Regions from separate parts of the Bacillus sp. OTU530 genome, predicted to be linked through region 2. Evidence: riboswitches for the same ligand, from Rfam matches in the RefSeq annotation. Region 2 holds a riboswitch; each other region holds the start of a gene.

Evidence for each region. Region 2 has a riboswitch for S-adenosylmethionine ahead of AAHB12_RS19570 (methionine ABC transporter ATP-binding protein). Riboswitches for the same ligand answer to the same signal wherever they lie in the genome.
Region 1: another riboswitch for S-adenosylmethionine. It lies ahead of metK (methionine adenosyltransferase); the one in region 2 lies ahead of AAHB12_RS19570 (methionine ABC transporter ATP-binding protein).
Region 3: another riboswitch for S-adenosylmethionine. It lies ahead of AAHB12_RS14465 (phosphoadenylyl-sulfate reductase); the one in region 2 lies ahead of AAHB12_RS19570 (methionine ABC transporter ATP-binding protein).

What each region holds. Positions count from the first base shown of each region.
Region 1 is NZ_JASATP010000043.1:27,576-38,326, forward strand. Features, by position in the region: gene pckA (phosphoenolpyruvate carboxykinase (ATP)) at 1-1,487, opposite strand, end outside; SAM riboswitch class I at 1,790-1,899, shown strand; gene metK (methionine adenosyltransferase) at 2,042-3,241, shown strand; gene AAHB12_RS23675 (DUF2785 domain-containing protein) at 4,034-4,855, shown strand; gene AAHB12_RS23680 (hypothetical protein) at 4,974-5,180, shown strand; gene AAHB12_RS23685 (hypothetical protein) at 5,353-5,859, opposite strand; gene AAHB12_RS23690 (NarK family nitrate/nitrite MFS transporter) at 6,066-7,391, shown strand; gene moaA (GTP 3',8-cyclase MoaA) at 7,823-8,845, shown strand; gene AAHB12_RS23700 (MogA/MoaB family molybdenum cofactor biosynthesis protein) at 8,860-9,369, shown strand; gene AAHB12_RS23705 (molybdenum cofactor guanylyltransferase) at 9,366-9,938, shown strand; gene AAHB12_RS23710 (molybdopterin molybdotransferase MoeA) at 10,167-10,751, shown strand, end outside.
Region 2 is NZ_JASATP010000029.1:26,413-37,163, forward strand. Features, by position in the region: gene AAHB12_RS19560 (MetQ/NlpA family ABC transporter substrate-binding protein) at 1-302, opposite strand, end outside; gene AAHB12_RS19565 (methionine ABC transporter permease) at 320-988, opposite strand; gene AAHB12_RS19570 (methionine ABC transporter ATP-binding protein) at 978-2,006, opposite strand; SAM riboswitch class I at 2,105-2,212, opposite strand; gene AAHB12_RS19575 (hypothetical protein) at 2,437-2,781, opposite strand; gene AAHB12_RS19580 (thioredoxin family protein) at 2,869-3,189, opposite strand; gene AAHB12_RS19585 (toprim domain-containing protein) at 3,201-3,545, opposite strand; gene gcvH (glycine cleavage system protein GcvH) at 3,835-4,218, opposite strand; gene AAHB12_RS19595 (arsenate reductase family protein) at 4,268-4,624, opposite strand; gene adh (aldehyde dehydrogenase) at 4,888-6,408, shown strand; gene AAHB12_RS19605 (DUF779 domain-containing protein) at 6,469-6,825, shown strand; gene adhP (alcohol dehydrogenase AdhP) at 7,106-8,119, shown strand; gene AAHB12_RS19615 (sigma-54-dependent transcriptional regulator) at 8,299-9,762, opposite strand; gene AAHB12_RS19620 (PAS domain-containing sensor histidine kinase) at 9,766-10,751, opposite strand, start outside.
Region 3 is NZ_JASATP010000017.1:84,640-95,390, reverse strand. Features, by position in the region: gene AAHB12_RS14510 (PspA/IM30 family protein) at 1-248, opposite strand, end outside; gene AAHB12_RS14505 (lmo0954 family membrane protein) at 268-621, opposite strand; gene AAHB12_RS14500 (murein hydrolase activator EnvC family protein) at 1,101-2,378, shown strand; gene AAHB12_RS14495 (NAD(P)-binding protein) at 2,838-3,434, opposite strand; gene AAHB12_RS14490 (sirohydrochlorin chelatase) at 3,403-4,161, opposite strand; gene cobA (uroporphyrinogen-III C-methyltransferase) at 4,162-4,938, opposite strand; gene cysC (adenylyl-sulfate kinase) at 4,978-5,571, opposite strand; gene sat (sulfate adenylyltransferase) at 5,584-6,732, opposite strand; gene AAHB12_RS14470 (inorganic phosphate transporter) at 6,729-7,787, opposite strand; gene AAHB12_RS14465 (phosphoadenylyl-sulfate reductase) at 7,810-8,511, opposite strand; SAM riboswitch class I at 8,665-8,770, opposite strand; gene lysA (diaminopimelate decarboxylase) at 9,244-10,560, opposite strand.

The DNA.
Region 1 (10,751 bases), on a different contig from region 2:
TTGTAGGCAGCTGGATCAGCCCATGTTTTTTTCGGTGTTAAGACATCATCTGGTACACCTGGCACATGAAGTGGAATGTCTAGACCGAAAATATCGTCTTTCACCGTTTCCGTACGGTCGAGCTCACCGCTTAGCGCGGCCTGCACCATTGCACGCGTATACGCAAGATTCATTCGTTTTCCAGTTCCGTATTCTCCGCCCGTCCAACCAGTATTCACAAGGAATACCTTTGCCCCGTGCTTTTCAATCTTTTGACCAAGCATATCTGCGTAGCGGGATGCATGTAATGGCAGAAACGGGGAGCCAAAGCATGTTGAGAAGGTCGCCTGCGGAGATGTAACACCGCGTTCTGTACCGGCAAGCTTACTTGTGTAGCCGCTTAAAAAATGGTACATGGCTTGCTCCTTTGTTAATTTACTGATAGGAGGCAGTACGCCAAATGCATCCGCGGTTAAAAAGACAATTGTATTCGGATGACCGGCAACACTTGGAAGTACAATATTTTCAATTGCATCAATCCGATACGCGGCACGTGTATTCTCTGTTAAGGAGGTATCATTATAATCTGCAAATCTAGTATTCTCATCTAACACAACATTCTCTAATACAGAGCCGAAAGTAATCGCGTCGAAAATTTGAGGTTCCTTCTTGCGGGATAGGTTTACGCATTTTGCATAGCAGCCGCCTTCAATATTGAATACGCCGTTGTCAGACCAACCGTGCTCATCATCACCGATTAATTTACGGTTTGAATCGGCAGACAAGGTTGTTTTTCCTGTACCGGATAAACCAAAGAATAGTGCAACGTCTCCTTCTTCCCCTACATTGGCCGAGCAGTGCATAGAAAGGATATCTTTCTCTGGAAGTAAATAGTTCATAATGGAGAAGATGGATTTCTTCATTTCTCCTGCATATTCTGTACCTCCAATCAGTACAATCCGCTTTTCAAAGGAAATGATAATGAATGTCTCCGATTTTGTTCCATCGAGTGCTGGGTCTGCTTTGAATGTCGGAGCAGACACGATGGTGAATTGTGCTTCGTGGTTTGCAAGCTCCTGTGTTGTCGGGCGGATGAATAGCTGCTGGGCAAATAAGTTGTGCCATGCGAATTCATTTACAACCTGGATGGGAAGGCGGTAGTTACGGTCTGCGCCAGCAAAGCCCTTGAATACGAAAAGCTCCTCTTTTTCTCTTAAATGCTCCAGTACCTTTGTGTATAAGTGGTGAAAGGTTTCTTCAGCAATTGGCTGGTTCACTACGCCCCAGTCAATTTTATCCTTGACGGATGCTTCGCTGACAATAAATTTGTCCTTGGGAGAACGCCCTGTATATTTTCCGGTTGAAACAGAAACAGCACCTGTTGAAGTTAGGCTTCCTTCTTCTCGGATTAAAACCTTTTCTACCAATTGCGGTACGCTTAATTGAACATGTGCATTGCTTCCGTTTAATAGTTCATTTAACCCGATTTGGACATTCACAGTATTCATCATCAAAACCATCCTTTGTTTGAATTATAGAAAAATATCTCACATTACCCATAAAAAGTATAACACATTGTTTTAAATAGTGTATACTATTTATTGGTTTATGTTTGTGTGTTTACACTTTTTGGGGATTTTTCCTGTTATAAAAATTGATCAAGATGTTATTAGATGAATTGGTGTGTACTATTATTCGTTTTAGAATACATGTACCAACACATAATAAGCAGGATTTTTTTGCTGAAATTTAAGGGGAATGAATTGACAAAGTAGTGTTATTTCTATACTATAGCTTTAAGACGGATACTCTCTTATCCCGAGCTGGCAGAGGGACAGGCCCTATGAAGCCCAGCAACCTGACCGAAAAGGTAAAGGTGCTCAACCTGATGCAAGGCAGCAATGCTTTGAACGATAAGAGTGAAAGGCAAGAAATGACACATTCAACCTTTCCTCAGATGGAAAGGTTTTTTATTTTGCTTTCTTGGGAATTTTAAGAATGTCGTATGACAATTTAATTTAGGGATGAGTTCCGTACATAATAGATTAGGGGAGGTTTACCAATGACAAACAAGCGTCGTCTTTTCACGTCCGAGTCTGTAACCGAAGGGCATCCGGACAAAATTTGTGACCAAATTTCAGATTCTATTTTGGATGCGATTTTAACAAACGATCCAAACGCACGTGTAGCTTGTGAAACAACGGTAACAACAGGTTTAGTGCTAGTAGCTGGTGAAATTACAACTTCTACATACGTGGACATTCCAAAAATCGTTCGTGAAACAATCCGTGAAATTGGCTATACTCGTGCAAAGTACGGCTTTGATGCTGGAACATGTGCGGTATTAACTTCTATCGATGAACAGTCTGCTGATATCGCAGCGGGTGTAGATAAAGCGCTGGAAGCGCGTGAAGGCTCTATGTCTGACGAAGAAATCGAAGCAATCGGTGCTGGTGACCAAGGTTTAATGTTTGGTTTTGCATGTAACGAAACGAAAGAGCTTATGCCTCTTCCAATCTCTCTTGCACACAAGTTATCCCGCCGTTTAACAGAAGTGCGCAAGGATGATACATTACCGTACCTTCGTCCGGACGGTAAAACACAAGTAACGGTTGAATACGATGAAAATGGAAAGCCGGTTCGCGTTGATACAATCGTTATTTCCACGCAGCACCATCCAGAAGCAACGCATGAGCAAATCGAGCGTAATCTTAAAGAATATGTAATTAAGCCAGTTGTTCCAGCTGAGCTTGTTGATGAGAATACAAAATACTTTATTAACCCAACAGGCCGCTTCGTAATCGGTGGACCGCAAGGGGATGCTGGTTTAACAGGCCGTAAAATCATTGTTGATACATACGGCGGGTATGCTCGCCATGGCGGCGGTGCGTTCTCCGGTAAGGATCCTACAAAGGTAGACCGTTCTGCAGCATATGCCGCTCGTTACGTTGCGAAAAACATCGTAGCAGCAGGGCTTGCGGATAAAGCGGAAGTACAGCTTGCATACGCGATTGGTGTAGCGCAGCCAGTATCTATTTCTGTTGATACATTTGGAACAGGAAAAGTGTCTGAGGATGTATTGGTTGATTTGATTCGTAAAAATTTTGACCTTCGTCCAGCAGGTATCATTAAAATGCTTGATTTACGTCGCCCGATTTATAAGAAAACAGCAGCGTACGGTCACTTTGGCCGCAACGAGCTTGACCTTACTTGGGAGCGTATAGACAAAGCTGATACGCTTCGTCAGCAAGCAGGGGTATAATCATGAAAAAGATCTATGCAGCGCATGGGTCTTTTTTATTTGAAAAAGTATAAATTTCCGGCTAGAAGTGAGACGTAGCCGGAAATTTTAGGAATACAGTATAAGTAGAGCTACGTCAATCAGCTACACGATCAACACGGGCTGTTCGGTTCCCTGTAGTTGTGAAAAAAAGGAATGAGTGCATCGTTTCTTTTCCTCAAACAATAAGCCTGCAGATGCATTTTCTGTTCGTTCCCTTTGTGGAGCATAACCAGTGTAAAGGGGAAAGGAAGGATGGACTGCAATGATTAATAAAATTGCGTGTTTGTTTTGGCTGCTTTGTCTGAGTGTATTCTTAAGCGGGGTGGTTTGGACTACCTCCAAAGGATCCGAACATGAAAGAATTATGCATTCTGTTGTACATAAAGTACAAATACAAAGGATGTATGATACGAGGATATATGATACACAGCTATAAACTAGAGAGCAACAGCAGAATGACAAGTGCATTCGGATACAATTCCATCACATATGTGTGAAAAGCCTTGGGTCAAAGAACGTGACTCAAGGCTTTTATTACACTTTAAGAAAGTATAAATTTCTAGCTAGAAGCCAATTCGACGTAGTGAGAAATTTTAGGAATACAGTATAAGTAGGGCTACGCCTCTGTTTTCGACCAAAGGCAGGGCTCGCCAGTCGGCGGGTTTTCTTTAGTGAAACGAGTAGCATTGTTCTGGCTGTATGTTATATGCTTGAAAGGTGTTATACATAGCAAAGATCGATCTACAATTGTGTAAAGGGCGGGAGATAAAAATGGAACAAGATACTGTACAGTCTGAGCTTCGCCTCATTCGAGATCACAGGTACGCGGTGCCTGATGATACGGATGCTTATCCGTATACGCAAATAATTATGGAGGAAATTGGTTCAACTGATGCTGATTTCCGTGAGTTGATTTATGAGGTGTTAGCAAGCTGGATTGCAAACGGGGTGTTTCGTCATAAGGAGCTAAGAGGCCTATTGCTTCAAGCGTTAAGTCCAGATTATTTATTGTATGGAATTGGTGAGGATGGAACAGATTCTGTGTTTCGGCGAGCTGCTTCTGCTTCTATTTTGGCTGCTATTCTATCTTTTCATGAACGTGATCCGTTTTTATCAGAGGAGCAGCTAGAGAGTGTTGCCGAGCAAATGATAGAGTATCTGTATTTGGAACAAGATGTAAGAGGATATATAAAAGAAAAAGGAAAAGCACAGGCTGTTGTGCAGGCAGCTGATGCTCTTGCTGCAATTGCTCGTTGTTTAACAAAGGAGCAGGCATCTCTTGCATATGCGATGTTAGAGGTGATTAAGGAAAAGGTGTGTCAGGGAGAGCAAGTGTATGCTCATTTCGAAGATGAGCATTTTGTACGTGTGGTACTTGCGCTTTGGGAAAAGGGACTTATTAATGAAATGTATATGGCAGCTTGGATTGTAAACTTTGTTGAGCTAGAAGAGGCAGTGCAGCCGGCTCGAGATATTGTAACGCAAAACATCAAGATGTTTTTGTGCAGCTTATATTTTCGAGTAACAGATGATAATATTGCATCCATGTTACGTGAGACGTTGCAGCAGCTAAGATTACGGGAGCATGAATGAAAGGAAAGACTGTTCCTGCTAAATGGGACAGTCCTTTTTAAATATTTACAGTATTATGAAAAGCAGGACCTGGTAAGCAAAAAAGGGCTTCTAATGTATAGCTAATATTGGAGTGTGTATGATGAAGAAAATCTCTGGCTATGGTTATTGGATTGTATTAGTGATTGTTGCGGTTGCTCCACTTCAATCGATTTATCAATGGATAACAAATAGACAAAATTTTAAAACACCGGATTATCTCTCCCTAGGATTTGGAGTAGTTGGTTTTTTAGCTATGTTTTATTTGATCGTTGTTATGCAAAAGGCTAAGAAGAAACAGATGTAAATCGTTTTATTTATAGAACCGATGAAAATCCCCGCTTGGCGGGGATTTTTTTACACTGTAGGAAAGTATAAGTGCAACTACGCCTCTGTCTACGCCTCTGTCTACGCCTCTGTCTACGCCTCTGTCTTCGCCTCTGTCTTCGCCTACCGGCTCGCCAGTCAGCGAGTTTTCTTTAAAATCTCTGCTCCGCCTCTAATACAAGCGCCTCCCCATGAAGGGTTGCTTCCCCTTCTGAAGTAAGTAATGTGCAGCTTGTAATTGCAAATGCCTCTCCTTCCTTGCTCATTTCATACTCCAATAAAATACCGCTTTCAAGAAGTTCGCTGTTCGCGTATACATGGACATATTCTCCTTGAGAGGAGTGCAATTTTTTCTCATGTAAAAAGCGGCTCCACTCATCCCAGTTTGTTACGATGTAAGCAGGGGTGCCATCTTGCAAATAGCCGAGCATGCTGCCTTTATCGAAGATGCGTCCATTTATTTTTTCTGCCAGTATAATAAGAAAACGATGGATTAAGGCGTATTGTGCGTATGATAGCTTTTCGGAAAAAGAAACAGAAACCTCCTTCGTTTCCTCACGTACCTCTATCGTAACCAATTTATCTAAAGCGCTTGTGGTAAGCGCTTGGATATACTCCGCGGGATTGCCAGTCTGATATGTAATTCTCGTCTTTAACATCGTAAAGCCCCCTTCATTACTATTGTAATTTTATTATGGCTTACTGGTGATGAATATTCTGTGAACATGGTCACAGGTAAGCCTGATTTTGTGATAAATATCACATTTCTTTTTCTGCAACCACTATAAGATAAAAGCATAGAGAGCGCACTCCATACTATCAAAATTGAAATGAAAATAACTCAAATGCAGAGAGGGGAATGTATATGGCCACTGTTGTAGAGAAACAGTTTAAGAAAAAACAAGGTCGTATCGGTGCTAACTGGGATCCTGAAAACCCAACATTTTGGGCAGCGGAAGGAAGGCGCCATGCGACAAGAAATCTTTGGATCTCTGTTCCAGCGTTAATGCTTTCTTTTATTGTTTGGCAAATTTGGTCTGTTGTTGCAGTAAGATTAAATGATATCGGTTTTGCCTTTTCGCAAGAGCAATTATTTACATTAGCGGCAATTCCGGGCCTTGTCGGCGCAACACTTCGTTTCGTATATACGTTCGGTGTGGGACAGTTTGGGGGACGTAACTGGACTGTATTCTCTACAGCTATTCTCGCAGTTCCGGCAATTGGAATTGGAGTGGCGGTGCAAAATCCAGACACGCCATATTCCACTATGCTTCTATTAGCAGCGCTTTGTGGACTTGGCGGCGGAAGCTTTTCTTCTTCTGTTGCAAATATTAGCTTCTTCTTCCCAAAAAAAGAAAAAGGCACAGCACTTGGTATTAATGGCGGTCTAGGAAACATGGGTGTCTCCGTCGTACAGTTTGTTACACCTTTAATTATTACAACAGGCACATTCGCAGCAATTGGCGGCGAAGGGCAAGTATTGCAAAATGGTCAAGAGCTTTGGCTGCAAAATGCAGCATTTATTTGGGTCATTCCAATTATCATTGTAACGCTTGCAGCATTGCTCGGAATGGATAATGTTCCGGGGGTGAAGCAATCTCCAGCTGCACAATTTGTGATTGTAAAGCGTAAACATACTTGGATTATGACTTGGTTATACGTTGCAACATTCGGTTCCTTTATTGGGTATTCTGCAGCATTTCCGTTATTATTAAAAGCACAATTCCCTGAAAAATTATCGCTTGCCTTCTTAGGTGCATTGTTAGCAGCAGCAGGTCGTCCGATTGGCGGCTGGATTTCTGATAAATTTGGCGGCTCTAGAGTAACGGCATTTACGCTTGTTGTGATGACAATCGGGGCGCTAGGCGTTATTCATTTCTTGGCTCAAAAGGATTTTAATGGCTTTTTAGCATCCTTCCTTGTATTATTTGTGGCAGCGGGTATTGGTTCTGGCTCTACATTCCAAATGATTCCAAACATCTTTCCTGTTAAAGAAGCTGCACCAGTACTAGGATTCACAGCAGCGTTTGCAGCTTACGGCTCCTTCTTTATTCCGAAATTGTTTGGATGGTCTGTAGAAACGACAGGAACACATGCAACAGCGTTCTACGTTTTTATCGTCTTTTATATCATTTCCTTTGGTTTAAATTGGTATTTCTATCAAAGGAGGAATGCGAAAATAAAATGTTAATGCTAAAGGGAAAGAAGTACTCTTTCCCTTTTTTTTCAATGTAAGAAAGCATAAATTTCTAGCCCGATGCCAATTCGACGTAGTCGGAAATCTTAGGAATATAGTGGGGGTGTGTCAGATTTTCTCACGCAACAAAAAGGGGATTTTTGGATTGCTATCTAGCTCCCATGGCTTACTTCTTCACAAAATAACTTCAACACCAAAGGAAAAAGGCGCCTTCTGTGGTGAAAATAAAGGGAAAGCCTCCATGAAGGATTAATTTCGCTAAAGCCGTGCATTTTATGCAAAGGATGTTTTACTGCGGGAGTAAAAGCGGGATGTAGCCGCTTTTCTTAATAACTACAACGTTTATGTTGGAATTTCTAACGTTTCAGCGTTACAATAAAAGATGTTCTAACAAGAGTAAGAGTGACAGAAAGGAGAGCGCTGCGATGGAAGAGAGAAAAGTACAGGATACGCATAAACGTTCGCTCCGTGATTTGCGCATTTCAGTGACAGACCGCTGTAACTTTCGTTGCATTTATTGTATGCCGATTGAGGAATTTGGTCCGAATCACTGTTTTATGCCGCGTGAGCAACTGCTCACCTTTGAGGAAATCACTCGGCTTGCCAAACAATTTGTCCGCCTTGGTGTAGAAAAGATTCGCTTGACTGGAGGAGAGCCTCTCCTTCGCAAGGATTTACCCGTGCTCATCGAGATGCTTGCAGCAATTGATGGAGTGAAGGATTTGTCTCTTACAACAAATGGTCTTTTGTTAAAGAAATATGCACCGATTTTAAAGCAAGCGGGTATCCAAAGGATTAATGCGAGCCTTGATGCGCTCGATAATGATATATTTACGAAGATGAACGGAGTAGGTGTTCGTTCCGAGAGAGTATTAGAAGGAATTGAGGCAGCCGTGCAAGCCGGGTTAAAAGTCAAGGTTAACATGGTCGTGAAAAAAGGTATGAATGATTCGCAAATATTGCCGATGGCCCATTTCTTCAGGGAAAAGGGAATTACACTTAGATTCATTGAATTTATGGATGTAGGTTCAACGAATAATTGGAAGCTTGATGAGGTAATTACAAGCAAACAAATTCACGATATGATTCATAGCGAGACGCCGATTGAGCCTATTGCTCCTGATTATGCAGGAGAGGTAGCGAAGCGGTATCGTTATGTAGGTACTCAAGCAGAAGTTGGTTTTATTTCTTCTGTATCCGCAGCTTTTTGTTCTTCGTGTACACGTGCACGTTTATCGGCTGATGGTCACCTATACACATGTTTGTTTGCCGAAAAGGGCACGCCGCTTCGTGAGTTTATCCGTTCCGGTGCTTCAGATGAGGAACTGTTTGCAACAATATGCGGGACATGGGAAAAGCGTGATGATCGTTATTCTGAGGAGCGGTCCTCCTATTATGAGCAAGGAAAACAAAGAAAGCCGATTGAAATGTCGTATATCGGCGGGTAAGAAGGGGATAGTGTATGAGCGTACAAGAGCATAAAAGACGAGGAGCGGAGCATGTTCGCTGTAAGGTGATTACAATTTCGGATACAAGAACAAAGGAAACGGATAAAAGCGGCGCTGCTATGATTGGACTGCTGGAAGAGAACGGGATAACTGTCGGTGCTTACGAGATTGTAACAGATGACAAAGAAAGCATTCAGCAGGCTGTGTTGTCCGGCTGCCATGATCCTCATATTGATGTCGTTCTTACAAACGGCGGTACAGGTATTACGCGAAGAGATGTAACGATTGAGGCAGTGCGTGAACTCATTGAGAAAGAAATTGTAGGGTTTGGCGAATTGTTTCGGATGCTAAGTTACACGGAGGATATCGGCAGTGCAGCGATCATGAGCCGTGCGATTGCCGGTACGATTGATAGAAAGGCAGTGTTTTCCATGCCAGGCTCTACAGGTGCTGTCCGTCTTGCGATGAATAAGCTTGTTTTGCCGGAACTTGGGCATGTTGTATGGGAATTGAACCGTCAATGAGGACGGTTGGCATTGTTTTAGCTGGCGGACAGTCACACCGATTTGGGGAACCGAAGGCGCTTCAACATTGGAAGGGGAAGTCATTTCTAACCTATTCTATTGATGCGCTGCAGCCTAGCGTAGATGAAATTGTCGTGATTAGTCATCTTAAGGAACTAGTTCATCTACCTGGGGTTGTTGTCCGCGAGGATTTGGAAGAGTATAGCGGGATGGGGCCCCTTGCTGGTATTTTAACCGGAATGGAAGCATCAGCCGGCGATTGGTATATTGTCTTGCCTTGTGACGTTCCGCTTGTAACAAATGAAATTATAATGAAAATAGTCGGCAGAGTAGAGGAAAACGTGGATGCGGTTGTTCCGATTGTAGCGGGACGGATACAACCATTGTTCGCATGCTATCACAAAAGTGTAAAAGAGAAGCTGGGGTTGCTTTTACAAGAAGGTAAACGAAGCATGAAGGAGCTTCTTTCTCTATGCACAGTTGCGTACGTGAAAGAGGAAAGGCTAGGAATAGACACGCGAGCGTTCGTAAATGTGAACACGAAGGAAGACTATATGAATTTACCATGAGCCGATTTCGTATGAAGGGATCGGCTGTTTCTTTACACTTTAAGATTGGATAAAGGGCCAGCTAGAAGCGAACTCGACATAGCAAGAAATTTAAATGATAATACGTGCAAAAGTAAATCAATGCACGTATTCCGAACGCTCCCGTCTTCATAAGCATGGGATAGGATGTTTTCTTGGCTAAGGAGATAAAAGATAATACAATACAAATAGGACAAAGGGGTGGTTCTAGTGACACTGTTTCGAAAGCCAATTCCGATTGAAGAAGCGTTGATAAAGCTGATGCAGTTTCCAAAACAAATAGAAGAAGAATACATAGAATTAACAGCGAGTGCGGGCAGGGTGTTGTCCCGTGATGTGTATGCACCTCACCCGGTTCCTTGGTTTATTCGTTCTCCGTATGATGGCTATGCGGTTCGGGCAAGTTCAACTAAGGAAGCAGGAGAACACAATCCAATTTGGCTGGAGCTCCTCGGGATTGTGGCTGCTGGTGATGTGTGGCATGGTACATTGCAAGAAGGACAGGCAGTCAAAATTATGACAGGCGGTGCTGTTCCTGACGGGGCAAATGCTGTAATTATGCGTGAACTTACAAAGGAAGAGGAGCGGGATGGGAAGATATTCGTTCAGCTAAAACGAAAGCTTAAAGAAGGCGAAAATATTTCCAGCGTTGGAGAAGATATAGAAGAAGGAACGCGTCTCCTTACGAAAGGGACGTATATTAATGCTGGCGTTATCGCGTTATTAGCGACCTTTGGATATGAGAAGGTTCCTGTTACCCGGAAGCCCAAGGTTGCGATTATTGCAACGGGAAGT
Region 2 (10,751 bases):
TTTTTCTCCATCTCTAAGTCTAAATACCCTGGAGTTTGGAAATAGTTTGCATCAATTTCTTTTTCCTTTAATGCAACGTTTGGTAAAACATAGTCTTGAAACACCTTAACTTCAAGATCAATTCCTTTTTTTGCAAGCAATGGCTTTGCTGCTTCTAAAATTTCAGCATGTGGAACAGCGGATGCACCGACAATTATTTTTGTTTTTCCATCAGCTGTTTTTTCCTTTGTAGTGTCTGTTCCGCCGCAAGCCGCTAAAGCAAGAACAAAAACAGCTACAATGAGACTAAGCAGTTTTTTCATTTTGCGTTCCTCCCTAATTACCTTTTATCTAACTTTTTAGTAAAATAATCTCCAGTAAACTGGATGATAAACACAAGAATTAGAATAGCCACTGTCGCAACAAATGTTAATAATGGATTGCTGCCTTGGAATCCTTCTAAATAGGCAAAGTTTCCAAGCCCTCCAGCTCCGATAACGCCGGCCATGGCCGTATAGCTAACAAGAGCGATCGCCGTAACAGTAATCCCTGAAACTAAGGCTGGCAATGCTTCTGGTATAAGCACCTTAAAAATGATTTGTCCATTAGAAGCTCCCATCGCATAAGACGCCTCTATAACACCTTTATCAATCTCGCGGAGCGCAATTTCGACCATGCGGGCATAAAACGGTGCTGCACCAATGATTAAAGCAGGCAGTGCAGCATTGGCTCCTAGAATACTTCCCACAAGTAACTTTGTAAACGGAATAAGCAGTACAATCAATATAATGAAGGGGATTGAACGAAATATGTTTACAAACAATCCAATCACCGTATTGACAGCCTTATTTTCCCACATATTACCTTTATTAGTTAAAAACAAAAGTAATCCTAATGCTAGTCCTAGAATGAATGTAACTGTAACTGAAATAGCTGTCATATAGATGGTTTCTTGCGTTGCATCGATTAGTTTTTCCAATTTAATTAGCTCTAACCACTCATTGTTCATATTCGACCACCTCAACTTCTACCATCTTACCTCGAATAAAAGCAATGGCTCTTACAATCTCCTCATTCTCACCCTGAAGCTGAACAAACAATGTCCCATAGGAGCCTTTTTGCGTTTGGGAAATTTCTCCTTGCAAAATATTAACATCCACTTCAAAATGACGAATCAAATCCGTAATAAGGGGCTTCTCCGCAGTATCACCAACAAATGTTAATTTTACAATCTTTCCGTCTGGATACTTATGAAGCAGTTGTCCAATTGTTTCTCTTGCTTCATCTGATTCAGTAACCTGCTGCACAAACTTTTTGGTTGTTGCATGTTTGGGATGTTTGAATACTTCCAGAACTTCGCCTTGCTCCACAATGTTCCCGCTCTCAATAACAGCCACACGATGGCAAATTTTTCGGATTACATGCATCTCATGCGTAATAAGTACAATCGTCAAGCCGAGTCTTTCATTAATATCAACTAATAAATCCAAAATAGAATCTGTTGTTTGCGGATCAAGAGCAGATGTTGCTTCATCACACAGCAGTACCTTTGGATTATTTGCAAGCGCACGCGCTATGCCAACACGTTGCTTTTGCCCGCCGCTAAGCTGTGATGGATACGCATCTCCCCGTCCCTCTAGTCCAACCAAACGAATAAGTTCATCAACACGTTTTTGGCGCGCTTCTTTTGGAACCCCAGCGATTTCTAATGGAAACGCTATGTTTTCGCGTACCGTACGGGACCAAAGAAGATTAAAATGCTGGAAAATCATCCCGATTTCTTGACGAGCCTTGCGCAGCTCCTTGCCACGAATCGCAGAAATGAGACGCCCTGCCACTGTAATCCGGCCGGAAGTGGGCTTTTCCAGCTGATTCAGCATACGTATTAATGAGCTTTTCCCAGCTCCGCTATATCCAATAATGCCAAAGATTTCTCCTTGGCGAATCTCTAAATTTGCATCATGAACAGCTGTAACTGTTCCACTTTTTGAACGGTAGATTTTCTGGACGTTCTCTAGTAGAATCAATATCCTCTCACCTCTTCATTACATCATATTTTACAGTAAAAAAACCTCTCTGCTTCAGACAAGCAGAAAGGTTTCGAACAATCGCCGTATATCCTTTCCTCTCATCTCTCAAAGCATTCGCTTCGCAGGAATTGGCACCATTTCAACATGTGCTGACGGTTGCCGGGCTTCACAGGGCTCAGTCCCTCCACCTCTCTTGATAAGAGAACATCAAATATAAATTACCTGATGTGTTTCATGTTTTATCATATCATTGAAATTCTATCAATCTCACATATCTATGTCAACAATAATAAATTATTATTTTAAGAAACTCATAAAGTAAATTATGCCATGATTTTAATACATTTCTCTATACTTAAAATACAGAAAATTATTATTTTTGAAATTTTTTAAAAAAATATAAATATGCAAAAAAAAAAGCGAGCATTTAAGCTCCCTTTTCTAACGGCTTGCATATATGAAACAGCGATTCTGCCAATAAAAGTGTTCGGTATGATCCTATATACTCCGTTCCCTTCCACCTTAGCAGCAGTTGTAACCGAACAAGACCGCTTACTAAACTATGTAAGTCCTCTTCTTTCCAAAATGTAATCGTATCTGTTCCCTTTACTCCTTCTAACAATGTGATTTCATGGCGTGACATTTTTAAAGCACAGCTTTCTTCCTTAAACCGAAAACACATAACCTTTTCCTCCAAAGGCAAAAGCGGCTCTAAATGCTGCTGAGTGCTTGCATAATTTGCAAACGACCGCAACAATGCTTGTAACGTCATTTCCATCACTCCTCGTGAATAAGGTGTTGTATATATTTTCCATTTATTCACAGAGCAACCCTTTAATAATAGCTCGACATTTTCTTCTTATTTCTTAGGCAATATGTCGAGTTTTTGCAATTCATTATAAATAAAGTCTACTGACTGGAACGCGTACATTCGTTTCGCAACAATGCCGCGCTTGAAAACAAGCAGGCACGGCACACTTTCAATCTCATATCGCTCCGCCAAATAAGGAGCATAATTGAGATTGACCGTACCGACTGTAAGCTCAAGCGCCGCCTCTACAACTGTTAACATCCTCTTCGCAAGCTGGCACGTTCCACACATGGGCGTCTGCACATAAAGAACTGTTGCTTCTTCCTCTTGAATGTTGCTTTCCACATCTTCCCCTGTCCATTCAATCATTCACGTCATCCTTACTTTAAAAATTCTGCATACACGTCTATATCTGCTCCAAGCAACACGCTTGCAAGGTGCTGCACTGGTGCTGTCGCTACTTCCCGGTACGTACGGTCAATATACAAATGTTCTGCATGCGGGAATTCACGCTTGAATTGCCTGCGAAGCTTCTCGCCTGCTTCATCTGCATCAACCAGTATGTACACCTCTTTATCATAGAGCTTGTCAACAAATTCGTCCATTTTAGATGAACTGATCGTTCCATTTGTGCATACGATTTCTACAGGCTCTTTAATAAGATTTGCAATTTTCTTCTTATCGGATCTTCCCTCAACAATTATCACTTTTTCCATTTCCATCACTGTGCATCACCCGACTAATGTAGACTATGATACAACCTTAATATATAGTATATTCTTTCTTTTCGTCTTGTTTCCTGTTTTATCGAAACTGACCATACGCAAATATTGTCAATTTTGCTAAAGAAAACTCGTCGATTGGCAAACCGGCAGGCGCAGACAGAGACGTAGTTGCACTTACACTTTATTCCTAAAATGTCCCGATATGTCGAGTTAACTTCTCGTTGGAAAATTTATATTTTTTTAAAGTGTAAAAAGCAAGAAGGAGACGGTTTGTCCGTCTCCTCATTCTTCACCCTTGATTTGTCATTTTCTCATATTGCTCAGCAGTTAATAAGCTATCAAGCTCAGCTGCATCCGCAAGCTCAACAACTACCATCCACGCACCTTCGTACGGAGACTCATTCACAAGCTCAGGGCTATCACTTAGCTTTTCATTTACTTCCACAACTTTACCGCTCACAGGCGCATAAAGTTCAGAAACTGTTTTCACGGACTCTACGCTGCCAAACGGCTCATTCGCCTTTAATGCAGCACCAACCTCCGGAAGCTCCACAAATACAATATCACCAAGCTCATGCTGCGCAAACTCAGTAATACCGACGATTACACGGCTCCCATCTACTTTCACCCATTCGTGCTCTTCAGAATAACGCAACTCTTTAGGAATGTTCATTTTTGTCCCCTCCATACTTTGTATCAATTATGTAAATGCCCAGTCGGCATTACAGCCATTCTCTCTCAAACTGCTCTTCATTAAAGCCAACTGTCACCTTGCTGCCATTTGTCACAATAGGACGCTTAAGCAGCATGCCATCGGATGCAAGCAGATCTAGCATTTCCTCTTCACTTGCCGTCTTCAATGTATCCTTTAAGCCAAGCTCGCGATACTTCATACCGCTCGTATTGAACAGTTTCTTCAAATCAAGATCGCTTGCCTGATGCAGCTTGCGCACCTCTTCCTTAGACGGCGGATTTTCTACAATATGTATCATGTTGTAGGAAATATCATGCCCTTCAAGCCATTTTTTTGCCTTTTGGCATGTTCCGCATTTCGGATAAGAATAAAATGTTACTGTCATACCTATCACCTGCCCTTTACTATCTGTATTGTAGCATAGATGGGTATTTTTTTCCTAATTTGCTCACCTATGGCAAGCTTTATACTACTCTTCGCTGTCTATTATGTTTATCCTGCAAAGTGTTCTTGTTCGCTATCGAGAACGATGTGCGCTCTCACATATTTCAAAGCAGCAGTGTCCTCTTGATTTTGGCACACAACTTGCATGTATAAAAGGTGAATATAGTGAGAATAGGGGGAATGAGGATGGCTTACGCAACAAAAATGATCTACGCAGTACCAGGTGAACAGGGTGCAAAAATTTCATTTAAAAGCCGATACGACAATTTTATCAGAGGGAAATGGACAGCTCCAGTTGATGGACAATACTTTGATGCAATATCCCCTGTTACTGGGCGAGTGTTTTGTCAGGTAGCACGTTCACAGGCTGAGGATATAGAGCTGGCACTTGACGCCGCTCATGCCGCAAAAGACAAATGGGGCAAAATGTCAGTTGCAGATCGTGCAAACATTTTAAATAAAATCGCGGATCGCATGGAGCAAAATTTAGAAATGCTGGCCGTGGCAGAAACATGGGATAACGGAAAACCAGTTCGTGAAACTCTCAATGCCGATCTTCCGCTAGCAATTGATCATTTCCGTTATTTTGCAGGCTGCATCCGCGGACAAGAGGGTACGATTGGTGAGGTTGACCAAGATACTGTTGCGTATCATTTTCATGAACCTCTCGGCGTTGTGGGCCAAATTATTCCTTGGAACTTCCCGCTTCTTATGGCAACGTGGAAGCTTGCTCCTGCTCTCGCGGCTGGAAATTGTGTTGTGTTAAAGCCAGCAGAGCAGACACCTGTCAGCATTATGGTATTGGTAGAGCTTATTGCTGATTTACTTCCAGACGGTGTCCTGAATGTTGTAAATGGTTTCGGTCTTGAAGCCGGTAAGCCGCTTGCTTCAAGCAATCGCATCGCCAAAATCGCGTTTACAGGAGAAACAACAACAGGTCGTCTTATCATGCAGTATGCCTCGCAAAACCTGATCCCTGTTACGCTTGAACTAGGCGGAAAATCGCCAAATATTTTCTTTGAGGATGTGCTTGATGCAGATGATGATTTCTTTGATAAAGCAATCGAAGGATTCGTATTATTTGCATTGAACCAAGGTGAGGTTTGCACGTGCCCTTCGCGTGCGCTCATCCAAGAGTCCGTCTATGACCGCTTTATGGAGCGGGCCCTGCAACGCGTAAATGCGATTAAGCAAGGCAACCCGCTTGACCCTGACACAATGATTGGTGCACAAGCCTCCGCTGAGCAGCTTGAAAAAATTCTTTCCTATATTGATATTGGTAAACAAGAAGGTGCCGAGCTTCTAGCAGGAGGCGGGCGCAACGTATTAGATGGTGACTTAGAGAACGGCTATTATGTAAAGCCAACCGTATTTAGGGGTCACAATAAAATGCGCATTTTCCAGGAAGAAATCTTTGGTCCAGTTGTTTCTGTTACAACATTTAAAACACCGGAGGAAGCGCTCCAAATCGCCAATGATACGCTTTACGGCTTAGGTGCAGGCGTTTGGACACGCGATATCAACAAGGCATACCGCTTCGGCAGAGCGATTGAGGCAGGACGCGTTTGGACGAACTGCTACCACTCCTACCCTGCCCACGCGGCATTCGGCGGATACAAAATGTCAGGTATCGGCCGTGAAACACATAAAATGATGCTCAGTCACTACCAACAAACGAAAAATATGCTTGTGAGCTACAGCCCGAAAAAATTAGGATTCTTCTAAAAAACAAAAGCTTCCGCTTGCCTCTCGCAGCGGAAGCTTTCATATTAGGAGGTGTACACTATGGAAACAATACAGCGAGTTACCGCAACCGATGCAGCACTTTCGCTTATTCAGTATTTACAAAGTAAGCACGGTCCTCTTCTCTTTCATCAATCAGGCGGCTGCTGTGACGGAAGCTCGCCAATGTGTTATCCAGCAGGTGATCTTTTAATCGGAGATCACGATAAATTACTCGGTTATATAGGGGGCTGTCCATTTTATATTGCCCATGCACAATATGAGTATTGGAAACATACACAGCTTATTATTGATGTAGTGGATGGCAGAGGAGGAATGTTCTCACTCGAAGGACCAGAAGGAAAACGATTTTTAACACGATCGCGCGTATTTACCGCTCAAGAACTACAGCAGCTCTAGAAAAGCGGAATCGACACGATTTATCCCTAGAGGAAATGATTCTTCATAAATTTACTTTTTTGCAAATGGCAGGATTGTCTCCTGTCATTTTTTATATAAATGTGCCGATAAATCGTCCAATTCGTGCCGTTTTTTCGGCACGAATTGCCAAACTTTCGGCAAACGCTTTCATTTTGTGCACCCCTACACAGCTAAAAAGTTGGCATAGCTTTTGCTTTTATAAAAGATGTAGTGTGAAAATAAAAAAGGGGGAGATTTGAAAATGAATACAAATAAAATGATGAAGGCGGCCATTGTAAATGAGTTTAAACAGCAGCTTGAAATTAAAGAAGTACCGATTCCTGAAATCGGCTACGGTGAAGTGCTTGTCAAAATTAAAGCTTGCGGCGTCTGCCATACAGACCTTCATGCCGCACATGGCGATTGGCCGATAAAGCCAAAGCTTCCGTTAATTCCAGGACATGAAGGTGTCGGGATTGTAGAGGAAGTAGGTCCTGGCGTAACCTCCATTAAAAAGGGGGATGCAGTCGGCATTCCTTGGCTGTACTCCGCTTGCGGTGAATGCGAATATTGCTTAACCGGACGCGAAACATTATGTCCGCATCAATTGAATGCCGGCTATTCCGTGGATGGCGGCTATGCTGAGTATTGTAAAGCTCCTGCCAATTACATCGTTAAAATCCCAAATGGTCTCAGCTTTGAAGAGGTTTCTCCCATTTTCTGCGCTGGTGTGACAACGTATAAAGCATTAAAAGTATCCGAAGCGCAGCCTGGTGATTGGGTTGCGATTTACGGAATCGGCGGTCTCGGACATGTTGCCTTACAATATGCAAAAGCGATGGGCTTTAACGTAATTGCTGTTGATATTCAAGACGACAAGCTTGAACTAGCCACAAAGCTAGGTGCAGATATTACAATTAACGGCTTAAAGGTAGATCCTGTCCAAGAAATTTATGAACGTGTTGGCGGTGTCCAATCCGCTATCAGCGTCGCTGTAACAAAACGGGCTTTTGAACAAGCCTACCGCTCTGTGAAACGCGGCGGCACTCTCGTTGTTGTTGGTCTTCCAAACGATGAACTGCCAATCCCAATTTTCGATACTGTCTTAAATGGCGTAACGGTAAAAGGCTCCATCGTCGGAACGAGAAAGGATTTACAGGAATCCCTTGCCTTTGCAGCACAAGGCAAAGTTCGTACAAATATTGAAGTACAGCCGCTCGATAACATTAATGAAGTATTTCAGCGTATGGAAAAAGGACAAATTAATGGTCGCATTGTCTTAACGATGGCTTAAAATTTGTCTACAGTCGTATCCTCACTCTGCACACAAAATACTCTTGCCCCCGTGTAAAAACGGGGGTCTTGTATCAGATTAGCAAGGGTCCTGATTCAGCAAATCCAGTCTTATTCCTGATGCAAATAATACTCGCATTGCTTTAGTATGAGAAAAGATCAAACTGTGTCTGGTTCTTCTTATGTCCCAGTGTCCCCCTTTTTTTCATTCAACAAATAACGGAGCTTTCGCATTGTGATTTGCAAGCGTTTTGCTGCTTCACTCCGATTTCCAAGCGTATTTTGCAGCGCCTTAAGAATAAAAGCTTTCCCAATTTGGGATTCCAGCTGCTTGACCTGTGCAAGCACATCCTCAAGATGAACATCATCTTTTTTCTCAAATGTTGTTAAAACACTCTGACTCCATGTACGTAAATACTCCTCGAGCTCATGATTTTGTTTGCCCGTATCATCTGATTCCAGAGCGGACGGCATACGTATAGAGGCCCCCTCTGTATCCCAAAGTGGTAAATCCGCCTCTGTGATAACGGTCTGATCAGAATCAAGGAGCGCAATCGTTCTCGCGACAAAATTGGCAAGTTCCCGAATATTGCCTGGCCAGTGATACTCCTGTAAATGTCTGATCGCACCCTTACTAAATGATATATTTCCGCTTCCATACCGCTCTAGCATATGTTGAATCAACAATGGAATATCCTCTTGCCGCTCTCGAAGGGGCGGAATCTTTACATGAACGACATTCAATCTATAAAATAAATCCTCGCGAAAGGTTTTCTTTCGAACAGCTTCCTGTAAGTTTTCATTGGAGGCAGCAATTACTCTAGCATTTGTACGCAACACCGCTGTACCACCGACACGCATAAACTCGCGCGTCTCTAATACGCGCAGCAGCTTCACTTGAATTAGGTGGGAAGCCTCTGCTACCTCATCCAGGAATAACGTGCCTTTACTCGTAAGCTCAAACAGGCCTTTTCTCTGCTGCGCCGCCCCAGTAAAGGCCCCCTTCTCATGACCAAACAGCTCGCTCTCGAGAAGCGACTCGGAAATGGCCCCGCAGTTCACGCCAATAAACGCTTCCTTGCTGCGCGGACCCGCTTCATGAATAAAGTGAGCCAGTACCTCCTTGCCCGTGCCAGTCTCCCCTTCTATTAAAATATTTACCGGCTTTTGCGCTACCTTGTAAACAGTTTGAAGCAACTGCTTCATTTTCTCACTCTTCCCAATTACAAGACCGCTTCTTACTGCTGCCTCCTGTAAATACTGATTAACAGATTCATCTCCTCCGGCAAGCAGTTCATCTATTTGCTGCTCTAATATATCTATATCATCAAACGGTTTCTCCAAATAATTGCTTGCCCCCAGTTTCATGGCATCAACAGCTGTTTGAATCGTGCTGTAGCCTGTCATAATTACAGCTTTACATGCCGGCTGCTGCTGTTTCAAATATTCTAATAAGGATAGACCGTTTGCATCAGGGAGCTTAAGATCCAGTAAAGCGATATGAAAGCGCTGTTTTTTGAGATCAAGATAATAGAAATCCTTGCCGCTGTTTACTACTGTGACACGATATCCTTTCGACATAAATAAATGAGAAAGAAAGGTTCCTATTTCCTTTTCATCATCCACAATTAAAATCCGAATCAACAGTCACACCTCCGTATGATGTACAAACTGGAGAGGCAATCGCAGCGTAAACGTGCTACCCTCATACACACGGCTATGTACCTCAATTGCTCCACCGTGCGCCTTTGCAATACCAATACTAACTGATAAGCCGAGACCTGTTCCTTTTCCAACTCCTTTTGTAGTATAAAAAGGATGAAAAATTTGTGACAGCCTACTCTCTTCAATCCCAATTCCGTTGTCACTAATTGAAATACAAGCACAGTCCTGCTCCCAAAACGTCCGAACTACAATCTCTCCCCTTTCGTAGTTCTTCTCTTCAATCGCATCTCTGGCATTTAACAGCAAGTTGATAATAACTTGTTCAATTTGCGACTGGCTGGCTTCAACAAGGGGCAGAGATGGCTCCAACAGTTGCGTGATCGTGATTCTTTGCTGCTTTAGCTGCCCCTGCAATAAATGAAGCACCTGTCCTATCGCTTCATTCAAAGAGCATGGAGAAAATAGATACTCATCCTGCCGAGAAAAGGTGAGCAAGCTTTTAATGATCGTTTTACAGCGGCTTCCGCAGCTATGAATATCCTTTAAAAGGGTAAAAGATGCATTCTGCTCCGCCGTACTTCGAAGCAGCAGCTGGGCATTTCCAAGAATAGCTGTTAACGGACTATTTAGCTCGTGTGCAATGCCTGCTGCCATCTCCCCGATTGCTGCCAGCTTTCCGGAGTGCTGCAGCTGCAATTCAACTTTTCGTTTTTCTGTTACATCCTTGATATATGCAATAACGCCATAGACCTGCTGCTCATTATTCTGAACCGGATATGTATACATCTCACAAATGGATCCATTCGGAAAATAGACTTCTATATATCCAGGCTTCTTGGACAGAAAGGTTTCTCTCAAGAGCTCCTTGTGCATCTCGTGTAACATCGGCACATCCAAACCGCCTTCCATCTGGAAAAACTCCCTCACAGCGTCATTACATTGCAGCACTCGCAGTTCTTCATCAAATA
Region 3 (10,751 bases), on a different contig from region 2:
CGCGCAATATCAGCCTGCTGCTTCCGTTTTTCTGCCATATATGCTGCCTGCTCTTTCTCACGAAGAAAGTTCGTCTTCAGCATGCCGTGACGCTCAATGAGCTGTTCAATTTTTTTTGTCTCTTGTTCACCATCACGTAAGTATTGATTCAGGAGGGCAATCGGATTTTGACGCTCCTTCTCATCAAGTGCATTATGGAGATCCGCCATTACAATATTACGAATTCGTTGGAATAAGGATTGTCTCATACATATCTCTTCCCTTCTCTTAATAATGTTTCATTACATGGTCCCATTCATCTTCAAAACTACGAAACGATTTGTACGCATCTTCCTGTTTTCTGCCGCCGCATTTAGTCTTGTAATTGCGATACCCGTAATACAGTAGTGCAATTGCCCCGACTCCAATAATAGCTGGGAAATTCCCCAAAACAATGGACAGGCCAATCAAACCGATAATACCCCAGAAAAACTTTCCTAGCAGCGCATCGGCTTTCAGAAATGACCTGAAACTCCAATACGCAATCGCTGCTCCAATCAATAAGCCCACAATATGACCGAGCGTGGCGAGCGCAATGATAACGAGTACTCCCGCTGCTAAAAAGGTGAGAAACTTTTTCATACCTTTTTGCCTCCCTTCATTTTGATACTCTTATCTTATCTGAAACGAAGCATCCTCATAACGAACCAAGGAACGGTTTTCACTAGGACTTTAGACCGACTTCACCCTCGGACTCGCAAAGTTTTCTATCGCACCGCTCCCCAAACAAATTCCTCTTTCAGGCTTTCACTTCCCAATTATTTTTCTATTTCAGCAGCCACTTTAAAAAATCGTTTTTTTAATATGATTAAATATCGTTTAATAAAGATATTTAATCATAACCAACTTCTCATTCATTCCTTAAGGTTATAAGCCCTAAAACAACCTAATCACACTATATGCAAATAAATATGTAAAAAACGAACTATATTTCAGATAACTTCAGTACATTTGCATAAAAATCTAACATTCTATTAAATTTCTTTACATTATGGTAAAAATAATAGATTCTTCTTTCATTCTATGGTATAAAAATACGGTAGAGAAAGGGGAACGCAACAATGAAGAAACATACTGTTTTGAGTATGCTAGCGACAGGAGCCTTTTTACTTGCTCCAACAGCTTCCATATATGCAGAAACAAACCAGGATAAATTAAACAGCATTGAATCGCAATTGAATGGAACATCTCAACAACTAGATAACCATAAGCAGGAGAAACTGCAAATCGAACAGGATATTGCACTTCTTCAGCAGAAACTAGATGAACTGAATACAGCAATTGCTAACACAGAACAGGAACTAGCAACAATTGAACAACAAATTAAAGAAACAGAAGCTGTAATTGAAGAAAAAAATCGTCGTATCGGGTACTTACAAGTACAAATTGAAAAACGACAGGTTCTCATCGATCAGCGTCTGCGCACACTGCAGGAGCAGCCTCGCAGCACCTTAGTCACAGAGTTGATTATCAACTCTAAAAACATAACCGATTTATTGGAAAAAATGTATTCTGTGTCGCTTATCTTAAATTCTGATAATGATATTTTACAAGAGCAGGCACGAGACAAAGATGCTGTCGAAACTGAACAGAAAGCAGTAAAAGAACAGGAAGCGGCATTGCAGCAACAAAAAGAAATGCAGGTACAAAAGCAGCAGCAGCAAGCGGCAGACAAGCAGCAGCAGGAAGTTCTTATGAATGACATGCATGCAAAGCTATCGCAAACGATGGAGGAAATCGAAAGCACTGAAGAAACAAAAGCGCTTTTAGAAGCACAAAGACAAGCGACTCAGCAACTTGTGGAAGCGGATAAACGTGCAGCAGCTCAGGCAGCGGCTCAGGCAGCTCAAGCAGCAGCGGCTCAAGCACAGGCTGCGGAGGATGCAAAAAAGGCAGCTGCGCCTTCCGCTGGAGCATCCAGTCAACCTAGCGTAGCAGCTGTCAATCAAGGCGGATTCATCAAACCTGCAGCTGGCGCTTTCACATCAGGCTTCGGAGGAAGATGGGGGAAACTGCATGCAGGTGTAGATATTGCGGCATCAGGAACAGTGCCGGTTGTAGCGGCGGCAGATGGTGTTGTCATACGCGCCTATGCTTCAAGCAGCTACGGAAATGTTGTATTTATTTCGCATCGCATCAACGGACAAACCTACACAACTGTATATGCACACTTAAGCAGCTATTCTGTTGGAACAGGACAAACTGTAAAGCAAGGTCAGCAAATTGGAATCATGGGTAATACAGGGGATTCACAAGGGCAGCATCTTCACTTTGAATTGCATGTAGGAGAATGGAATCTAGCAAAGAGTAACGCAGTAAACCCAATGCCATACTTATAAAAGCAAAATCGTTATTTTGCTGCTGTTTCTTCCAAACATAAAATGTTATTCACCTTGTTGGTTTAGGGTTACCTTACAGCCAGCAGATGAATAAACCGGAAAATACCGAAAAAGGATCTCAGTTAAATATTCAGCTAGGATCCTTTTTTCCATTCATATCCCTTACTTGGACCTTTGTTTGCTTATTAGGCGGGATTTTTCTTAATGTTAAGTACGCAAAGCGAACATGCGGTTTAGGCGGAGAATATTTATGAAAACCTCCTACCTGCCCTTGGGTGAAAACAGAGGCGTAGTTGCCCTTATACTGTATTTCTAAAATTTCCGACTACGTCGAATTGGCTCTTAGATGGAAATTTATACATTCTGAAAATGCAAAGAAAGCACTACCGAACGATAGTGCCTTTTCTGTAAAAGTCCCTTTTTACACTGAGGATGTGGCAACCACGCCATATCAGTGTCTTATAAGTTCTCTAAAAACTGCTGTTGTTTTTCCAGCGAGCCTATATACTCCGATTTAAGTACCTCCTGCAGCAATACATTCCGCACTGCTTTGTTGTGAGCAGAAGCTTTCACTCTAATCCGACATTCATATAAAAAATCCAAATACTGCTCATACTCTTCGCCATATGTATCCGACAGATCATCCCGAATTTTCTTTGCAAGTTTCGGACTAGCACCGCCAGTGGAAACAGCAATCATTAATCGGCCGCGCTCAAATGCAGCTGGAAGATGAACATTTCCTGCAGTCGGATCTGTAATGACGTTCACGAGCTGGTTCTCGCCCGCCTCCGCTGCAATTCGGGTGTTAAGCTCCGCGTCATCTGTCGCGGCAATAATGAGAAGCGCTCCGACAAGGTCTGATTCTTCATATGTCTTCGCAAGCCACGTAATGTGCCCCTCTTCAGCAAGTTTTTGTACCTTTCCATCAGCTTCAGGACTAATAACAGTCACATGGGCTCCTTCTCTGACAAGCGGCCCAATTTTAAAAAGAGCCACCTTGCCGCCGCCAACAACAACAACACGCTTATTTTGTATGTGTAGCGTAAGTGGGTACATACTCTTCTCCTTCCATTGCTTCCTGTACGCGCGTGGCAAGAACCTTGCGCAAATTTGGATGGTAGCCTAAGTAATCACAGAGTATAAGCTCTTCCCGTCCTAACTTCTTAATCGTTCGTTCCATCTTTTTCATTAGAATACCGGTAAACAATAAGTACGGCACAACAAACACCTGTTTATGACCCGATGCAAGCGCCATCTCTAACCCTTGCTCAAAGCTTGGTTCCGCTGCTGCCAAAAAGCAAATATCAACCTTCTGGAACGGGTATGTATGTTGTAATCGCGAAGCGATATTCCCCATATCACGTTTTACGTCCGGATCACTGCTGCCGCGTCCAACAAGCAATACCATCGCATCTTCAGCAATACGCTCCTTACCGATTCTCTCCAGCAAAATCGACACAATTTCATCATGCACACCAAACGGCTCACCATACGTTAAAGTTACATCTGGATAATTCTGCTTTACTTCTGCTAATTCATTCGGAATATCTTCTTTAGCATGTGCAGCAGTGAGCAATAAAATTGGCACGGCCGCAACACGCGTTGCTCCTCTTTCCACACACACTCGTAAGCCTGCTTCAATGGATGGTTCTGCTAATTCCAAAAAACATACCTCTTGAATTGGTACATCTATGTCAGCCATTGCTTGAGAGACAAAGAAGCGCGCTTGTTCGCACGCTTCTTTCACTCTGCTGCCGTGGCAAATGTATAATACTGCTTGCATTTACAACGCCCCGCTTGCATAGTAATTTTTGGATGTTTGTTGTTCAAACCATTGGATCTTGTCCCGGTAGCGAACAACCTCGCCAACCACAATCATACTTGGGTTTTGTACTTCTTCCTTTTGCGCGATAGTAACAATTGTTCCTAATGTGCCCGTTACTGTACGCTGTGATACAGTTGTGCCCCATTCAACAAGCGCAACCGGTGTTTGCTCGCTTTTTCCATGCTGCAATAACTTGCCGCAAATGTATGGAAGATTCCCTACACCCATGTAAATCGCCAGCGTATCAATTCCCTTTGCCAGGCTCTCCCATTTCGTATCCTCTTCCTGACCCTCGCGGCGGTGACCTGTAATGATGGCAAAGCTGGCACCAGCATCACGATGTGTCACCGGAATGCCAGCGTAAGCAGGAGCAGCAATGCCAGATGTAATGCCAGGAACGATTTCAAACGGAATATTGTTGTCAGCTAGCGTTTCCGCTTCCTCAGCGCCGCGTCCAAATACAAAAGGATCTCCGCCCTTAAGTCTTGTTACCGTTTTTCCTTCCTTCGCAAGCTTTACAAGATGAGCATTTATCGTTTCCTGCTGCATAAAGTGGCAATCAGGGAGCTTTCCGCAAAAAATCAAATCTGCATCCTGCTTCGCATGGGACAGTAATTCCTCATTCACCAGCCTATCATACAAAATGACATCCGCCTGCTGAATACACTTAAGTCCCTTCACAGAAATCAAATCAGGATCACCTGGTCCTGCTCCCACAAGGTAGACCTTTCCCATTTTGCCACCTCCCATCACAGTGCATTCTTCTGTCTATACTTAAATGAATTGCTTCTCTTTTAAATATTGGATAACTTGGTCCGCACATTCCTCAATAGAATGTAAGTGTGTGGAAACAACGATTTCAGGATTTTCTGGCTCTTCATAAGGAGAGTCAATACCTGTAAATTGTTTAATCTCGCCGTTGCGCGCTTTTTTATACAAGCCTTTTGGATCGCGCTTCTCACATTCTTCAATCGGGCAGCTCACAAATACTTCAACGAACTCGTCCGCTTCTAAAATATCGCGTACTTGTGTACGATCTGCACGGAATGGAGAAATAAACGCAGTTAATACAATTGTACCACTGTCCACAAATAGCTTTGCCACTTCACCGATGCGGCGAATATTTTCTGTGCGTGCTTCCTCAGAAAATCCTAAGTCTTTGTTTAAACCATGACGGATATTATCCCCATCTAATACATAGTTACCAACTTTTTCTTGGAATAGCTTACGAGCTACCGCATTGGCAAGCGTAGACTTGCCAGATGCGGATAAACCTGTGAACCAAAGAACAAAGCTATGATTTCCTTTTTGTTCGCGACGCTCTTGCTTGGAAACTGATGCCTCATGCCATACAATGTTCGTGCTCATTGTTTCTCCCCCTTAAGCGTTCACTGGCTGCTCTTGCATGCCACGAATTAATACTTCTACTACTTCTTTACGGCTGAATGTGCTTGGCGGAAGCTGACCGCTGCGAAGCAATTCACGCACCTTTGTTCCAGATAAAATCACACGGTCTTCAGCACCATGCGGACATGTTTTCGAAGAAGCCATACCTTCGCATTTTGTGCAGTAGAAGCTATGCTCGAAGAATAACGGCTGAATGCCAAGCTCTTCTGCTGTAAAGTTGGAGAAGATGTGCTGTGCATCATATGTGCCGTAATAGTTACCAACACCTGCGTGGTCGCGGCCAACGATAAAGTGTGTGCAACCAAAGTTTTTGCGAACCATTGCATGGAAAATCGCTTCACGCGGTCCTGCATAGCGCATTGCTGCAGGGAACACAGCCAAAAATACACGATCCTGTGGATAATAGTTCTTTAAAAGTACTTGATAGCTTTCCATACGTACGTCAGCTGGAATGTCATCAGATTTTGTTTCACCTACAAGCGGATTTAAGAATAAGCCGTCTACGATTTCAAGCGCAGCTTTTTGAATATATTCATGCGCGCGGTGAACTGGATTACGCGTTTGGAACCCAACTACCGTTTTCCAGCCAAGGTCTTGGAACTTTTGACGTGTTTCAGCCGGATCTAAGCGGAATTCAGCAAATTGATCCTTCTCTGTACGTTTTACTAACGTAATCGCTCCACCTACATATACAGACGGGCGCTCTAGCATTTTCTTTACGCCTGGATGCGCAAGGTCTGTTGTGCGGTATACATTTTCCGCTTCCTTTTGTTTGTCTGGCACATAGATGTCACCAACTGTAAGTACACCGTATGTTACGCCGCCTTGTACTAAGCGTACCTCTTCACCTGCTGTAAGCTCGTTTGCTTTTTCTTCTGTTACAGGAAGTGCAATTGGAATACTCCAAACTGTTCCGTCAGCAAGACGCATACGTTCTACAACAGAATTGTAGTCTTCTTGGTTTAAAAAACCTGTTAATGGGCTGTATGCACCGACTGCAATTAACTCTAGGTCGCTAAGTGCAGTATTGTCTAACTCAATTTCCTTTTGGATATGCGCTGTGCTGTACGTTTCGTCTACGCGATTAATAAGAACACCGCCATGTGCTGTAATACTTGTCATCTTGAAATTCCTCCTACTTCCTGTTTCGTATGTTTTAATAAGCTAATGACTCCAAGTGTTGCGATAATTCCCGCCCCAACAATAAAGATAGAATACAAATCACTTTCTAGCAATAGTTTAACGCATGTATAAGATACTAAAAGCGATAAAAACGGGGCAACAAACCACACCTTGAGCATTTGCGAAACAACGCGTTTTTGAAAGACCTTCTTGCCTTGCTGCGCGGAGCCCATGCCGATAATAGAAGATGATGTAATTTGTGCAATCGGCAATGGAATCCCAAATAAAGCTGCTGTAATCACGAGAAATGAGCTGGTAGCAGAAACAGAAATTCCTTCAATCAAAGAAACAGATGTAATTTTCTTCCCATTTGTTTCAAGAACTCGACTTCCTAAGAGAAAAGCTCCCAAGGCAACAAAAATACCACCTAAAAGCAACCCTGTTTCCACTGAAAGCAAATGAGCCCCAACTAACGGAGCAACTGCATTTGCTACGTTTTTCATTCCAGCTGAGTAGGCCTCGAAGAAACCTGTCACAATAACAAGAATTGTAAAAATTGGCTTCCATTTTCCTTTTTCTAAATCAGGATACTTGGAATTAAGCCTATGAATAAGCTTTCCAGCAACATAAGTAATACTGAAAGCTACTACAGGGGTGATAATCCAAAAAGCAACGATAAACAAAAGTTTCTCCACATACAATACTTGATATGCAATCCCCACCCCTGCAACAGCACCTATCGTAATCTCACTGGTAGAAAGCGGAATACCGAGAATATTTGCCGTAAATAAGGCAATTGTTGCTGCAAGTAATGTAATAATAACAATTTTTACTGTAAAGATATCCTCAGGAATAATGCCTGAGCTAATCGTTTTTGTAACCTTTTGGCCCCCAAATACAGAACCAGCAATGATAGCAGCGCCACATATGAGCAGCGCTACCCATTTCTTCTTAATGGCTCCTGAAGCATATGCGACCCCCATTGAGGCAGCTGCTCCACTCGCCCCTATATTCATCGCAAACAATAACGCTGCACAAAATGCGAGAGCTACCATATTTTCTTTTCCCCTTTACTTCTTACTGATGAAGCCCGCATTCTGTTTTACCTGTACCTGACCAACGTCCAGAGCGATCACTGCTGCCACCCTCTGAAGGACGTGTGCATACCTCACAGCCAATGCTCGGATAGCCGATATCATGAAGCGGATTGTACGGAAGGTCATGCTTGTATACATAACGCCATACTTCCTTCCATGTCCAATGAATCAGCGGACATACTTTGATAGAATGGAAACGGTGATCATGATTTAAAAACTGTACATTTTGGCGCGTCGGCGACTGCTCGCGGCGCAATCCAGAAATCCACGCCTTCCCTTGTGCAAGAGCCTTTTCAAGCGGAACAATCTTCCGAATATTGCAGCATGCGTTCGGGTTAGACTTCCATAATTCCGCACCATGCTCTGCCGCCTGCTCTTCTAGCGTAAGCTCTGGCTTTTGTAACACAATTTGAAGTCTTGGGAACCGTTCTTTCACTCTTTCAATTAATTCATACGTTTCTTTAAAATGAAGATCTGTATCTAAAAATACAACCTTTGCATCAGGCTTCACTTGATCAATTAAGTGCAGAAGAATCATCCCCTCTACACCAAAGCTGCATGCATAGACAACATCGTCTCCATAATGATCATACGCCCATCGTAAAACCGAAAGCGCACCTTTTGTTTCATCGTCCTCATTAAAATCAATGGCTGGTGCATCCCATGTTTCATATGTTAACATGTCATTTCCCCCTCTTTTGGTAACATCTATATTCCACTGCTATGTAGGAAGGAGCTGTCTTGTTCCGACGCTGCAGTAACCTTCCTAAAATACTCCCTATCCGTTTGCACTAAAAAAATCTTTCCATTTCGAAAAGACTTTCGAGGCGTCTTAACCTTATCTCTCAAAATGAGATTCCATTTTGACGGATTAGCACCTTGCATACATGCAGGTTGCCGGGTTTCATCGGGCCGTGTCCCTTCACCTCTCTGGATAAGTAATTAATTTGTATTGTATCACAATTACAGCTAATTGCAATCCTAGTTTTCTGATATGAATTATATTTTAAAAGAATTTTTGAAAATATGAAAATATATTGCAGTACACTTCTGATAAAGTTTATATGTTACTATTGCTCTGAAAACGCAGTAAGCCACCGTTTCTTCTCTATTGTAGGCGCCTTCTGCTATTACTTTTCCCTGTTTTCCAAAACTACACTTTCTCTTTCAATAAACATACAATTCCGAGTAAGTGAATAGGGAATTCATGTATTTCTGCCTGAAGCAACGGTTGCTCTGTAGGTTTGCACAGCTTGCTTTACCTCGGGAACAAAGCAAATGATAAGCACTTTTTCCGCGAAGGTCCCCTTGTGCGCAAGACTTGCGGCGATACAATTATGTTAATTTCTTACAAAAATAGGCGAACAACGTACTGTTGTCCGCCTATTTTTTAATTTTTTTCATCCTCTTGCTTTCATACGAGCTCACTTGCTCGAATACGATCCTTTTGTACAAGGTCTTCTAATGTTTCCCGCTCCACAACAACTTGCGCTTTTCCGTCCTTTGCAAATACAACTGCAGGGCGCGCGATACGGTTATAGTTATTTGCCATTGAATATCCGTATGCCCCTGTGCAAGAAATCGCAAGTAAATCCCGTGACGCCGCTTCTGGAAGCTCTATATCCCAAAGCAGCATATCGCCGCTTTCGCAGCACTTGCCGGCAATCGATACAACTTCCTTCGACTCTTCATTTGCTCGATTCGCCAAAATTGCCTCATACTTTGCACCGTACAACGCAGGGCGTATATTATCTGTCATTCCGCCATCCACGGCCACGTATTTACGAATACCTGGGATGTCTTTAATAGAACCGATTGTATACAACGTTGTGCCAGCATCACCGACGATGCTGCGGCCTGGCTCAATCCAAATTTCCGGCAGAGGATAATTACGCTGTGTAAACTGCTCGCGCACCGCATCAGTCATCTCTTTAATATATTGTACGGCTGGGAGCGGCGTATCGCCTTCTGTATAGCGAATGCCAAAACCGCCTCCGAGATTTAAAATCGGCATTGTATGTCCTGTTTCGGAGCGAACAGTATCTACAAATGTTGCTAATACTTCGACTGCACGAACAAATCCATCCGTTTCAAAAATTTGGGAACCGATATGAGAATGGATGCCAAGCACATTGTAGTACGGCTTCGTTACAGCATGCTTCACCGCCTGCAGCGCCTGTCCGCTAGAAACGCCAAAACCAAACTTTGAATCATCCTGACCTGTTGTAATATACTCGTGTGTATGCGCCTCAACACCCGGTGTTACACGCAGCAAAATATTCACCTTTTGCTCACGCTCTTGCGCTAAATCATGAAGAACCTCTAACTCAAAGAAGTTATCAACAACAAAGCAGCCAATATTTGCTTCAAGTGCCATTACTAATTCTTCTTCTGTTTTATTATTGCCGTGAAAATGAATGCGCCCTGCTGGGAAACCGGCTTGCAGCGCCGTATACAATTCTCCACCAGACACAACATCTAAAGACATGTTTTCCTCTGCAGCTAAACGGCTCATTTCCATGCACAAAAATGCCTTACTTGCGTATGCGACTTGGTAGGAGAATCCGCTCTCCTGAAACGCACGGTTATACGCACGGCATTTTTCTCGAATTAAAGCTTCATCATATACATAAAGCGGTGTAGCATATGTTTTTGCTAATTCCGTCGTGTCACAGCCCCCGATTTCTAAATGTCCCTTTTCATTAATTCTGCTTGTACCGTGCAAATACACCTAAATTTCCCCCTTATTTATACGTTCTGCACACCTACATCCATTTCTCAAAAGAAAAGGAAACAGTGAAGCTAAGAACACAATCCATTTTATTTGTATAAACAAAAAACGCGCCGAACTGCTATGTTCACACGCGTTTCTTACAGAAAATGACTACTTCAAACTATGCGCCCTACATATTTTCATATAAG